2 regions of the Marinobacter sp. 1_MG-2023 genome follow, and region 2 is predicted to be linked to the other one. Evidence: predicted binding sites of a transcription regulator. Region 2 holds the regulator's gene; the other holds the start of a gene.

Region 1 (7,283 bases), on a different contig from region 2:
ATGATCGCGATGCAAATGGGTCTCGGCTTTGCGTCCATGGTTGATCCGGCCAACGGTGTTAACGTACCTGTGCTGTCCCAGATCTACACCATCACTGTGACTTTGCTGTTTCTTGCGATGAACGGCCACCTGGTCGCGTTTGAAGTGTTCATTGAAAGTTTCCGATCCTTGCCCATCGGAATGGAAGGCCTGGGCCAGGCCGGAGTATGGGAGCTCGCGCATCGCATTAGCTGGATGTTCGCCTCCGCCATGTTGCTGGCATTGCCGGCCGTGACCGCCGTGCTCATTGTGAGCATTTCCTTTGGCGTAATGACTCGGGCTGCGCCCCAGATGAACATCTTCGCACTGGGCTTCCCGATTGGCCTGATTTTTGGATTGTTTGCTATATGGGTGCTGCACGCCAATTTTCTGCCGCACTTCGAACAATACACACGGCAGACCTTTGAGTTCATGAGGGGCCTTCAAGGACAACCCTGAAGCATGGCAGAAGAGAACGACAACAGTCAGGAAAAAACCGAAGAGGCTACCCCCCGAAGGCTTGAAAAAGCGAAGGAGGATGGCCAGACCGCCCGATCAAAAGAGCTGGCCACCATGGCCGTACTGATCACTGGCGCCGGTGGACTCTTGGTGTTCGGAACCCATCTGGGTGCTTCTCTGGAAGCTATCATGCGCGACAGCTTTACGCTGGAACGTTCTGCGATCTTCGACACCCGGCATATGAGTATTCAGCTGATGGCGTCTGCGAAAGAAGCTGCCTGGGCTCTTTCACCCATTCTTGCACTGCTTCTTGTTGCCGCTATCGCCGGCTCGATCGGTATTGGGGGCCTACTGTTCAGCGGCAAAGCCATAGCGCCCAAACTTAACCGCATGGATCCCATTAAAGGGCTGGGGCGGATGTTCTCCATGCGCTCCTTGATTGAGCTGGTCAAAGCCATTGCCAAAGTTAGCCTGGTTATGGCGTTGGCAATTCTCATACTGAACCTCCGCACCGAAGACCTGCTCGCCATCGCCGAAGAGCCTGCCGTCCCTGCTATGGAACACGTGCTCTGGACACTGGGCTGGAGCTTCTTTTTGCTCTCTTGCGCCACCATCATCATCGCGGTGATCGACGTGCCGTTCCAGATTTTTGATCATCAGAAAAAACTGCGAATGACCAAGCAGGAAGTCAAAGACGAGTACAAAGACACGGAGGGCAAACCGGAGGTTAAAGGCAAGATCCGCCAACTCCAGCGCGAAATGGCTCAGCGCCGCATGATGCAGGATGTACCCACTGCTGATGTTGTTATCACCAACCCGACTCACTACGCCGTCGCGCTCAAGTATGATTCCAACTCTATGGCTGCCCCTGTGGTCGTCGCCAAGGGCAATGATGAAACGGCTTTCAAAATCATGGAAATTGCTCGTGAGCATAAAGTCGAGATCCTCCGCACGCCGCCTCTTACTCGCGCTGTTTACCACAACAGCGATATAGGCGATGAAATTCCCGACGGGCTGTACATGGCCATTGCCCAGGTGCTGGCCTACGTGTTCCAGCTCCGGCAGTTCCGCAAAGGGCGTGGGCCCAAGCCGGGGATGCCTGATTTACCGATTCCTTCTGACCTGCGTCGGGATATTTAGTTTGGTCCCTAGCTTTCTGGTTTTGGGGGAGGAGTGATGGTGGGTGGCCTTTTCAGGACACGCTACGAGCCCATCCATGGGCGCTTGACGGTGGCCGTCCTTGGCCACCGACAGTCCTGAAAAGGCCACCCACCACCACTCTTTCAGCCTCACGATATCGCTGGCAATACTTGCTAGCTTTAAGAAGTAAGCACTCTATGTACTTGCTTTATTTTGCGATATCGAAAAGCTCAGGTAGCTGTTATGCGGAGCCTCCTCCCAAAAATGTCGGTGGCCATGGACGGCCACCGTCAAGCCCCCATGGATGGGCTCGTAGCGGTTTTTGGGAGGAGGCTCCGCATGGCAGCCGGCACCGAGACTATCAGGCTACAGAAGACGAGGGCACACAGAGGGAAGGAGAACTGCCACCAGTGCCCGAAGACACCAGTGGCTAGCATTAACGTTTTAGTCAGTCTTCTTTGTGCTCGTAAATAGCCTTGCCCCATGCCTCGCGGCTGCCCGGAAGTATCAGGTTGAGGATGATGGCCGCTACCGCACACAGGGCGATACCTTCAAGGTGGCCCAGAACCATGCCGCCGATGCCGAACACCAGAGTTACACCCACGATAACCAGGTTCCGCGCCTGAGATAGGTCAACCTGATGGCGGATCAGAGTGCTCATGCCTACAACGGCAATGGAGCCAAACAGCAGGCACAGGATGCCACCCATAACCGGAACAGGGATTGTCTGCAGGACCGCGCCGAACTTGCCTACAAAGGCCAGAACGATCGCTGTACAGGCCGCCCACCACATAACCTTCGGGTTGAAGTTACGAGTCAGCATCACCGCACCAGTTACTTCTGAGTAGGTTGTGTTTGGTGGCCCGCCCAGCAAAGCGGCAGTGCTGGTAGCCAGGCCGTCGCCCAGCAGAGTGCGGTGCAGGCCCGGTTTTTCCAGGTAGTTTTTGCGGGTAACGTTACCAATCGCCAGGATATCGCCAATGTGCTCAATGGCTGGCGCAATAGCCACCGGGATCATGAACAGGATGGCGCCCCAGCTGAATGCTGGCGCTACAAAGTTGGGAACCGCAAGCCAGGCTGCCTCCTGGACGGGGGTGGTATCCACAATGCCGGCGAATGCAGACAGGATATACCCAACTATTACACCAAACATGATCGGAATCAGGCGGAAGATACCCTTGGACCAGACTGATGCAATGATGGTCACCGCCAACGAGATCATTGCGATCCACAGTGCCGTTTCCTGCGGAATCAGTTGTACCGCACCATCGCCGGTGCGGCCAGAGGCCATGTGGACGGCCACGGGTGCCAGCCCAAGGCCGATCACCATGATGACGGGCCCGATAACCACTGGAGGCAGAAGGCGGGTTACGAACCCGGTACCACGCAGGCGTATCGCACCGCTGAGCAGGACATAGAGAATACCCGCTGCCATCAGACCGCCCAGAGTTTCTTCAAGGCCGAATTTGCCTTTGGAGGCGATAACCGGCGCGATAAACGCAAAAGATGAGGCCAGGAAAATCGGAATCTGACCACCGGTCACAATGTGAAATATCAGCGTGCCTACGCCGGCAGTAAACAGGGCAACATTGGGATCAAGCCCGGTAATCAGCGGCATCAGCACCAATGCGCCGAAAGCTACCAGCAGCATCTGGGAACCGGCAATCGCCTGCTTCCAGATGGGGTCTTTGGTGTGACCTTCCATTATCAGACGTCCTTCTGCTTGGTGCCGAAGATCTTGTCGCCGGCGTCGCCAAGCCCGGGGAGGATATAACCTTTCTCATTCAAGCATTCGTCCACAGATGCTGTGTAGATAGACACATCGGGATGCTTATCCAGAACATTCTTTATACCTTCGGGCGCAGCTACCAGTACGAGAGCGCGGATCTCAGTACTTCCGGCCTTTTTGAGCACGTCGATGGTGGAGATCATTGAGCCTCCGGTCGCAACCATAGGATCAACAATCAATGCCATTCTCTGGTCCAGTTCACCTACCAGTTTTTCCAGGTAGGTATTGGCTTCGAGAGTTTCCTCATCGCGGATCTGACCAACCACGCTCACCCGGGCAACAGGGATCAGGCTCAGCACACCATCGAGCATACCAAGTCCGGCCCTCAAGATCGGGACGATCGTAATTTTTTTACCGTGGATCTGCTCCACGTTAACCGGGCCGGCCCAACCTTCGATGGTCTTTTCCTGCAGGTTGAAGTCTTTGGTAGCTTCGTATGTGAGCAGCGAACCAACTTCCTGCGCCAGTTCACGGAAGTTCTTGGTACTGATGTCTGCACGGCGCATCAGGCCGAGTTTGTGTCTGATCAGGGGGTGTTTTACCTCGTGGATCGGCATGGGCTCACCTGTTTTGGGTCTGATGGTGTTGGATTGAAGGTGCAATTTTGCGATTGAGTGGCGCAAGGATACCGCATCTTAGAATGTGAGTCAGGCAGGTAAAGGCAGCTTGCGATTGAAAATCGTCTCACGGTGGTATGGATCTTGCGGTAACACTGTGAAAGATACTCCGGCGTCAGAATTTCGACCCTGAAAACGCCCTCAGAAACAGTGAATCGGAGAAGCTTCCGGCATGGACAGAGCTTTAGTCCTTAATAACGTCAAATCCCTGACGCGGGGAAACCTCGGTGTACCCGTTATGCTGATGGGCTTGCTGGGCATGATGATTCTGCCCATGCCCGCGTTTTTGCTGGACGTATTCTTCACATTCAACATCACGCTTTCGATCGTCATTCTTTTGGTCTGTGTATACGCGCTGAGGCCGATGGAGTTTGCGTCCTTCCCGACCGTATTGTTGGTAGCCACTCTACTGCGACTGGCGTTGAATGTGGCGTCCACCCGGATTGTGTTGCTGGAAGGCCATGAGGGCGGGGATGCTGCGGGTAAGGTCATCGAATCCTTTGGTGCCGTGCTGATCGGCGGCAACTACGCGGTTGGTCTCGTGGTATTTGCCATTCTGATGATCATCAACTTCCTTGTTGTTACCAAGGGCGCCGGCCGGGTTTCGGAAGTCAGTGCACGCTTCACACTGGATGCAATGCCGGGCAAGCAGATGGCGATCGATGCAGATCTGAATGCTGGCCTTGTAAATCAGGAAGAAGCTAAACATCGTCGCGCAGAGATAGCGCAAGAAGCTGACTTTTATGGCTCGATGGACGGTGCGTCCAAGTTCGTAAAAGGCGACGCGGTCGCTGGTTTGTTGATTCTGGCCATCAACATTATCGGCGGTGTTGCCATAGGCATGGTTCAGCATGGTCTGGGTTTCGGGCTCGCGATGGAGCGCTATGCGCTGTTAACCATCGGTGATGGCCTGGTTGCCCAGATTCCTTCACTGCTGCTTTCAACCTCTGCGGCCATCATGGTCACCCGGGTTACTTCCAGCCAGGACATGGGTGGGCAGATTATCCAGCAGATGTTCAACGCACCCAAGGCTCTGGCGATAGCGGCGGGTATTCTCCTGCTTCTGGGTCTGATTCCAGGTATGCCCCATGTTGCTTTTTTGGGGCTGGGAGGCCTCGCCGCTGCGGGAGCCTGGTTTATCTGGAAGAAAGATCAGCAGAGTGTAGAGGAGGGTGGCGCTTTCCCGGGTCGGGGTGGTGCTGCTGTTTTGCCCGGCTCAGGTGGCCGGGATGTGCCACTGGCAGGTGACGCTGGCGGCGACGCGGGCCGTCAGTTGCCTGCGCCGGGAGAAACCCGGGAGCTGGGTTGGGATGATGTGGCAACGGTGGATATTGTCGGGCTGGAAGTCGGTTATCGCTTGATTCCGTTGGTCGATAAGTCCCAGGGTGGTCAACTATTGAGCCGCATCAAGGGTGTCCGTAAAAAGTTGTCCCAGGACATGGGCTTTTTGATGCCTTCGGTGCACATTCGCGACAACCTGGATCTCATGCCCAACGTGTACCGGATCACGCTGATGGGGGTAACGATCGCAGAGGCGGAAATACACCCTGATCGCGAACTGGCAATCGACCCTGGTCAGGTATTCGGAAAGATAGAGGGTATAGAAGGCAAAGACCCTGCTTTTGGTCTTGATGCGAGCTGGATCGAACCTGAAAAGAAAGACCAGGCACAGACACTGGGTTATACCGTGGTTGATGCCAGCACCGTTGTTGCAACGCACCTTAACCAGGTTCTGCAAAAGCATGCCCATGAACTGCTAGGGCACGAGGAAGTTCAGAAATGGCTGGATCAGCTGGAAAAAGTCTCACCGAAACTGGCGGAAGAGTTGGTACCGACGACTGTGTCCATCAGCCTTTTACTGAAGGTGCTCCAGAACCTGCTTAAAGAAGAAGTTCCCATCCGTGATATGCGCTCTATTGCAGAAGCCATGGTGAACCTGCATCCGAAGAGCCAGGACCCCAGGTTGTTGACTACGGTGGCGCGTCAGGCACTGCGTCGAATGATCGTTCAGAGTATCTGTGGCAATGATCAGGAGATACCGGTGATCACCCTGGATCCGGATCTGGAACAGTTATTGCTAAAGTCTGTTCAGCAGAGTCAACAATCCGGCGGACAGGAAGATATCGGGATGGTTCTGGAACCCAATATGGTGGAAAAGTTGCAGCGTTCTTTGCAAGACAGTGTGCAGCGCCAGGAAATGCTGGGTAAGCCCGCCATCCTGCTGGTATCCGGGCCGTTAAGGCCGGTGTTGGCCAAGTTTGCCAGTTACGGTGTGGAGCGGTTGCACGTGCTTTCATATCAGGAAATACCGGATAACAAACAGATTACGATCGTGGCGTCCGTAGGCCAGTAAGCGTGCGGATGAAAGAACGGATAACGTCAATGCAGCGTTACCGGTGGAGGATGCAATAACATGAAAGTTAAACGATTTTTTGCCAAGAGCATGGCCGAAGCGCTGAAGCAGATCAGTGAGCAATTGGGGCCGGATGCTGTCATCCTTTCCAACCGGCGAGTAGATGGCGGCGTTGAAATCGTCGCCGCGCTGGATTACGACGAAAATATGGCGCGCCAGAGTCTTGGCGAAAAAGCCAGCGAGGCCACCAACGGCGCCCGACTTGGTGAAATGCAGGCAGAGCAGCACCGCCGTCTGGAAGATGAGCTGAGCCGCTCCCGTTCACGTATCCGTGATGTTCGTGAAAGCCGGGCAGCGCGAACCCAGGGCTATGCCGAAGCGTCATTCGCGGAACTCCACGAAGCCGCGAGTGAGGGTTTTGACGAGCCTGCCGCTGCAAACGTCGCCAGTAATACAGGTTATTCTGACGAGCTGGCCAGCATGCGTGCAGAAATCAGCTCTTTGCGTGATCTCATGAGCAGCCAGCGCGGTGAGCCGGAAAAGCCCGGCTCCAACGCGATCCAGCAACGACTTGCAGAGCGTTTGCAGGAATTTGGTCTGAGTCAGGATCTGGCAGGCTCGCTGTCACGTCGGCACAAAAGCGGAAAACTCGAGGACGGTTGGAAGCAGACCCTGAAAATGCTTGTTACCGGGGTGCGTACAGCCCGGCAGGAGTGGCTTGATGAGGGCGGCGTATATGCACTGGTCGGCCCTACCGGCTCCGGTAAGACAACGACCATTGGCAAGCTGGCGGCTCGTTATGTTTTGAAGCATGGCGCCGATTCTCTGGCGCTGGTCACGACAGATCGCTATCGGGTTGCGGCGCATGAGCAGCTTTTCGTGTTCGGCCGAATTCTTAATGTGCCGG
Region 2 (7,283 bases):
CTGCTCCGCGCCGGAGTTATCTAAAAAGCTGCTTAAAGAGTTATTCAGAGATCGATTTAATGGAAGAACTAAAAAGCCCACTTCAGGAAAACTGGCCCGACACCCTGCTGACGAAAGCAGCGCGTATCAAGCTTGTTGCTTTGGACGTTGATGGCATCATGAGCAACGGCAAAATTTACTTCAGCGCAAAAGGCGATGAGCTGAAAGGTTTTAACATTCTGGACGGGCTGGGTCTCAAACAGATCATGGCAGCGGGCATCACTGTAGCCGTCATTACCGGCCGCAACTCACCGCTTACTGAAAAGCGTATGAAAGACCTTGGAATCCCTCATCTTATGCAGGGTCGCGAGGATAAAAAGGTCGCCCTGCAAGAGTTAGTGAGCACGCTGGGCATTCTGCCAGAAGCCATCGCCTACATGGGCGATGATTTGCCGGACCTGCCCGCCATTCGCTACGCGGGCCTTGGGGTTACGGTTCCGAACGCATACTGGCTGGTGAAAGAGCATGCGGATTACTGCACCGAGGTTAGCGGTGGCAACGGAGCCGTGCGCGAACTCTGTGACCTGCTACTGACGGCAGGGGGCAGCCTGAACTCAGCATTGACGCCCTATCTGGAACCATAGCCATGGCACAAAGCGAAAAGAACAGCCTGCTATCTTTGCTGGCCATGGCAAACAGGCCACGACTTCGCATGCTCGCGCTGGCAGCCACCATCGCCGCCACGTTTTTCCTTCTGTGGCAAAGTGACGAATCACCGGTAACCAGTTACAGCGATGCCAGACAGCTCCGAGGAGAGGGTGAACCCGACGGTTTTGTAATCAACGGCAGCTACACATCTTACGATGACGCAGGCAATCGCAAGATCGTTTTTACCAGCCCCCGTATCGAACAGTTTGAAGAGGGAAACCGGGCTACCATGGAGCTGCCCAATGCAGAGGTGTTCAGCGCAACCGAAACTGAGCCATGGGTACTCAAAGCCGAGAACGGCAACCTGCTGCAGGGCGAAGACCTGTTACACCTGACCGGCAACGTTCGCGTGGTGCGCACTATTGGTGAGCGTGAAGCGACTCTGGTCACAGAGAGCCTGACCCTGGACAACAATCAGGGTAAAGTCTACACCGATGATTTTGTAGAAATTACTGACAGCGTGGGCACTACCCGGGCTAAAGGCATGAACGCGTGGATTGATGAACGCATTCTGGAACTCAACTCCCAGGTGGAAGGACGCTATGAAACCGTCAGATAACTCAATGGGCAAAGTGCTTGCCGGCATTCTGGTTGCAAGCCTCACTGGCCCGGCAATGGCATTTGATCTTGACTCCGACTCCCCTATTACCGTCAGCGCTGACAGCGCTCGTCTCGACGACGGTAAGGGCATTGCCACCTACACCGGAGCTGTAGAACTGGTTCAGGGCAAAACCCGTCTAACGGCGGAACGTGTCGTTCTGTATCGCAGCGCCGAAGGCCTGAACCGCATTGAGGCCAATGGTACTCCTGCACGCTACCAGCAGCCGGTTACCAGCGGAGAAGGTGAGACCGACGCCAAAGCCCTCAACATAACCTGGTCGGCCTCTGACAAACAGCTCACCTTTGAACGCGAGGCTGTGATTGAGCAGAATGGCAACGTGTTCAGCGGCGACATTATTCATTACGATACCGAGCAACGAGTGGTCACTGCAGAAGGCAGCGAGGATACCGGCGCTGGCCCGGGCCGGGTCGAAATGATCATCCAGCCCCGCGGTACCAACTCCAACCAATAACAGCTGATTACAGCAAACAGAGGTTCGATGGCAGTTCTCAGAGCGAGCAACCTGGCGAAAAGCTACAAACAGAAAAAAGTGGTCATCGATGTTTCGCTGGAAATTCGCAGCGGTGAAATCGTCGGACTGCTCGGCCCTAACGGCGCCGGCAAGACCACCTGTTTCTATATGATTGTAGGGCTGGTGAACGCCGACAATGGCCGCATAACCATCGACAGCCAGGACATTACGCCCTTACCCATGCACGGACGAGCCCGCAAAGGGATTGGCTACCTGCCGCAGGAAGCCTCGGTGTTCCGCAAGCTCTCCGTGCGAGATAACATCATGGCGATTCTGGAAACCCGCAAAAACCTCAATCGTGCTGACCGCCTGCAGAAGCTCGAGCAGTTGCTGGAAGAATTTCACATCACCCATATTCGCGATAGCCTTGGCATGGCGCTCTCCGGGGGTGAACGCCGCCGGGTTGAGATCGCCCGCGCTCTGGCGATGGAACCCGCCTTTATTCTGCTCGACGAGCCATTTGCAGGTGTAGACCCTATCTCCGTGAGTGATATCAAACAGATTATTCGTCACCTCCGGGACAAAGGTATAGGTGTTCTGATCACCGATCACAACGTGCGCGAAACACTGGATATCTGCGAGAACGCTTACATTGTTTCAGGTGGCCACATTATTGCCTCTGGAAATTCGGAATCTATTCTGGCCAATCAACAAGTTAAAGAAGTGTACCTTGGCAATGAATTTCACCTGTAAGCTTTGTTTTCGACACTCGGTTACACCCGTTCGATTGTTTTGCAGACCCGGAGCAAGTAAACTCGGCAAAGAACTTGCTAGGATAATCTAAAGTGGCGGCAAGTAGCCGGCATACATAGATTTTTTAGTCAATGCAAGAAATTCAGAGTGGGTATAAGTGACGGATCCTGAGCGATGGTTATGAAAGCCTCATTACAATTAAAGCTGGGTCAAAGCCTGACCATGACGCCCCAGCTGCAACAGGCGATCAGGCTTCTGCAGTTATCAACTCTCGATCTTCAGCAGGAAATCCAGCAAGCCCTGGAATCCAATCCCCTGCTGGAAGCCTCGGAAGATGACGACCAGTCTGAATCGACCCCAGCCGATAACGATCAGGGCGAGCACAAAGACACCGCGTCGGAGGAAGTTTCGGCCGACGTAGCTGGTGACTCTAACGCTTCTGACTGGGATGAAAACGAAACCGGCCCGGACTGGCAGTCCGAAAACGAAATACCGGATGCGCTTCCCGATGATCTTCCCGTAGATACCGCCTGGGAAGATGTTTATCAGTCCGCTCCCGCCCCGGCCGCGCGGAACGATGATGAGAACGACCACGATTTCGAAACCCGGAACTCTCCGACCGAAACCCTCAGGGACCATCTTGAATGGCAGCTCAACCTTACTCCGTTGAGTGAGCGGGATCAGGCCATTGCTCATGCTTTGATGGATGCGGTAGATGAGCGCGGGTATCTCACCAGTACACTTGATGAGATCTACGCGGGCCTGAGTGACGAGAGCGATGAAGACCCTCTTGAAATGGATGAAGTGGAAGCCGTTTTACGGCGGCTGCAGTACTTCGATCCGCCGGGGGTTTTCGCCCGGGATCTGCAGGATTGCCTGTTGATTCAACTCAACCAACTGCCCCCGGAAACACCCTGGCTGGCCCAGGCGCGTCTGGTTATCACCCATTATATAAATCTGCTGGGCAATCGCGATTATGCCCAGTTGCTTCGCCGCAGCCGCCTAAAAGAAGATCAATTGCGTGATGTGCTCGCGCTGATCACCAGCCTAAATCCGCGGCCTGGTGACATTATCGATCGCACAGAACCGGATTATGTCATTCCCGATGTCATCGTACGCAAACACAACGGCCGGTGGCGCGTGGAGCTGAATCCGGAAATTGCACCGCGCATACGCGTGAATGCCAGCTATGCTTCATTGATAAAGCGTGCGGACAGCAGCGCTGACAATACCTATCTTCGTGACCAGCTTCAGGAGGCCAAGTGGTTCATAAAAAGCCTGCAAAGCCGGAACGAAACTCTGTTGAAGGTAGCCACACGTATTGTTGAGTACCAGCAGGGCTTTCTGGATCATGGAGAGGAGGCGATGAAGCCGCTGATTCTCTCTGATATCGCCCAGGTAGTGGAAATGCATGAGTCCACCATTTCCCGTGTAACGACGCAGAAGTACATGCATACCCCTCGGGGTATCTTCGAGCTGAAGTACTTTTTTTCCAGCCACGTCAGCACTGACGAGGGCGGAGAATGCTCCTCAACCGCGATTCGCGCCATGATCAAAAAGCTGATTGCGGCCGAAACACCTAAAAAGCCGTTGAGTGACAGCAAGATTGCGACCATGCTTGGGGAACAGGGAATCAAAGTGGCGAGGCGCACAGTTGCAAAATATCGCGAAGCCATGCACATTCCGCCCTCGAACGAACGCAAGCGCCTGGTTTGAACCGGACACGGTTAACTGACTACTACGGATTTCGCTGGCACAGTCACAAACGCCAGCACTCAGTCCGGCTCCAGGAGCCGGAACGAATGACAACAGGAGACGTCTATGCAACTCAACATTTCAGGCCATCACGTAGAACTGACTCCCGCTTTGAAGGAATATGTATCCGAAAAGTTTGAACGGCTGGAGCGGCACTTCGACCATATCAGTAACTGCCAGGTAACACTGGAAGTTGATAAGGTTCGGCAGATCGCCGATGCTACGCTCCACGTGGTTGGTGGTGAGATTCACGCAAAGGCGGAAAACGAGGATATGTATGCGGCTATCGACGGCCTCGTCGACAAGCTTGACCGACAGATCCTCAAGCACAAAGAGAAAAGCCTGGACAGGATGCAGGGAAATACCGCCCGATAGGCGGCCATTTTCAGGCATGTAATCTAATCAAGCTGCGGCCCGGACAACGTGCCGCAGCTTTATTTTAACGGAAGCGCGGTCGATTCATGAGCGACACATCCCTGACAATAGACAACATTCTTGCACCGGAACTGACCCTGTGTAAGGTACCCGCCTCGAGTAAAAAGCGGGTTCTGGAGTTCATTGCCGAGCAGATCCGTCAGCAAAATGATTCACTCAGCGAGAGCCAGATTTTCAACAATCTGATCGCTCGTGAGCGGCTGGGCAGCACTGGAATCGGCCAGGGGATCGCCATCCCCCACTGCCGCCTGGAAGGGCTTGAGCACGTTATTGGCGTTCTGATGACGCTGGACGAAACCGTCGAGTTTGATGCGATTGATAACCAGCCGGTGGATCTTGTATTTGCACTGGTGGTACCCAAGGAAGCCACCAGTGAGCACCTTGAGTTACTGAGCCAGCTCGCCGAGAAATTCAATGAGCGTACCTTCTGTGACCGTCTCAGGCAGAGCGAAGATGCGAGCACGCTTTACCAACGCATGACCGCCGCGAGCGGCTGACATCCACTCTGGGAACAGGCTGTTTCATCATGAAGCTCATCATCGTCAGTGGCAGGTCCGGCTCCGGCAAGAGTACCGCCCTTCACGTACTGGAAGACCTCGGATACTACTGTATTGATAACCTGCCGATCGGGCTGCTGTTTCCTCTTACCCGGGAAGCTGCTAACCAGAGTGCTCCCGGGCGACTCGACAAAATGGCGGTCAGTATCGATGCCCGCAACCTGTCCGGCGAACTGGCCAATTTTGAGGAGATTTACCGCAAGCTTCGCAGAGATGACATTCAGGTAGAGATCATCTTTCTGGATGCCGATGAACAGTCCTTGCTGCAACGCTTCCATGCCACCCGGCGCAAGCACCCGCTGAGCGACGACAAAACCTCGCTCAGGGAGGCAATCAGCAACGAAAAGAGTCTGCTTGAGCCGCTCTCAAAGCTCTCGGACCTTTACATCAACACCAAAGGGCTGTCGATGTATGAGCTGCGGGATATGGTGAAGCAGCGGGTAGCGGGTCGTAAGGATCAGGAACTGGCCTTGCTTTTCCAGTCCTTCGGTTTCAAGCACGGCGTACCTCTGGATTCCGATTATGTGTTTGATGTGCGCTGCCTGCCCAATCCCTACTGGGATACCAGCCTGCGAAAGTTTACAGGCCTTGATCAGCCAGTGATCGAGTTTCTTGAAAAAGAGCCTTCAAGCAAAAAAATGATAGCCGACCTCATTACGTTTCTGGAGAGCTGGATTCCCTCCTTTGCGGATAGCAATCGCAGCTACATGACCATTTCCATTGGTTGCACTGGCGGTCAGCACCGATCTGTTTATATCTGCGAACAGTTGGGGCGGCACTTCCGGGAACACACCAGTAACGCTCAGGTACGTCACACCGAGCTACCGCATTTGCAGGCCCGGAAAGAGGTCTGAACCAGCGTGATACGGCAGCATATTGTGATTATCAATAAACTCGGTCTGCATGCCCGGGCCACCGCCAAGCTGGTTGCCACAGCGTCGGCATTTGATTGTTCCGTCAAAGTCTGCGGCAAAGGTCGCGAGGTGGACGCAAAAAACATCATGCAGGTCATGATGCTTGCTGCCAGCAAAGGCACAGAAGTGGAACTCGTGGCAGACGGCCCGGGCGAGCAGGAAGCTATTGAGGCCCTTGCCGGGTTGATCAACGACTATTTCGGGGAAGGTGAGTAACTCACCATTTTTCACTGAACATCCCTGTAACTCTTTCTCACGTGCACAGCCTAACTCCGTTATAATGCAGGTGTTTTCTGAGCTCAGGTGATTCATGTCCGATATTCTGGAAAAAAGCCAAGCCCGCCAACGTCTACGCTCACTGAGTGAAGCGCTGGACAGTGGCGCCCTGAAACAGGTCGCCCGCATTCTCAATGGCGGCCTGAGCCCCAGTGATATCGCTCACCTGCTTGAATCTTCGCCTCCACGCCAGCGTGCCGTGCTATGGAACCTGGTAGACAAACAGCTGGAAGGCGAGGTTCTCCAGTATCTTAATGAAGATATTCGTGCCGAATACCTGAGCCGCCTGAATGCTCAGGAGCTGGCAGATATCATCGAGGACTTCGAGTCCGACGATCTCGCCGACCTTCTGCAACAGCTGCCGGATGCGGTGATCCAGGAAGTCCTGGACACCATGGACGAACAGGACCGGCAGCGGGTCGAAGAAGTGCTTTCCTACCCGGAAGACACCGCCGGCGGCCTGATGAACACGGATACCATCACCGTGCGCCCCGACCTGAGCATGGATGTGGTCTTGCGGTACCTGCGCCGGCACAAAGCGCTACCGCCCATGACCGACAGCTTGATTGTGGTAAGCCGCAGGGACGAGTTTATCGGCATGCTTCCCATTACCAAAATGCTTGTATCCAACCAGAGCGCAACGGTACGGGAAGTCATGGACACCGATATCGAGCCTATTCCCGTCACCCTTTCCGATACTAAAGTGGCCACGCTGTTTGAACGTTACGACCTGATTTCCGCCCCCGTTGTGAGCGACGAGGGTCGCCTGTTGGGCCGGATCACCATCGATGACGTGGTAGATGTTATCCGGGAGGATGCAGATCACTCGCTGC

The links. The regulator sigma-54, encoded in region 2, starts transcription at its own class of promoters, with help from an activator protein. The targets are predictions, from matches to a motif close to ANTGGCATNNANNTTGCTNT.
Region 1: the regulator sigma-54 is predicted to act here: its motif matches at 4,095-4,114, upstream of flhA (flagellar biosynthesis protein FlhA).

The regions. Positions count from the first base shown of each region.
Region 1 is NZ_JAUOST010000002.1:330,535-337,817, reverse strand. Features, by position in the region: gene fliR (flagellar biosynthetic protein FliR) at 1-477, shown strand, start outside; gene flhB (flagellar biosynthesis protein FlhB) at 481-1,617, shown strand; gene Q4606_RS07685 (uracil-xanthine permease family protein) at 2,066-3,322, opposite strand; gene upp (uracil phosphoribosyltransferase) at 3,325-3,963, opposite strand; gene flhA (flagellar biosynthesis protein FlhA) at 4,196-6,376, shown strand; gene flhF (flagellar biosynthesis protein FlhF) at 6,437-7,283, shown strand, end outside.
Region 2 is NZ_JAUOST010000001.1:1,246,071-1,253,353, reverse strand. Features, by position in the region: gene Q4606_RS05745 (KpsF/GutQ family sugar-phosphate isomerase) at 1-24, shown strand, start outside; gene Q4606_RS05740 (HAD family hydrolase) at 60-623, shown strand; gene lptC (LPS export ABC transporter periplasmic protein LptC) at 626-1,246, shown strand; gene lptA (lipopolysaccharide transport periplasmic protein LptA) at 1,230-1,760, shown strand; gene lptB (LPS export ABC transporter ATP-binding protein) at 1,788-2,513, shown strand; gene Q4606_RS05720 (RNA polymerase factor sigma-54) at 2,688-4,229, shown strand; gene hpf (ribosome hibernation promoting factor) at 4,335-4,643, shown strand; gene ptsN (PTS IIA-like nitrogen regulatory protein PtsN) at 4,730-5,200, shown strand; gene rapZ (RNase adapter RapZ) at 5,230-6,114, shown strand; gene Q4606_RS05700 (HPr family phosphocarrier protein) at 6,121-6,390, shown strand; gene mgtE (magnesium transporter) at 6,485-7,283, shown strand, end outside.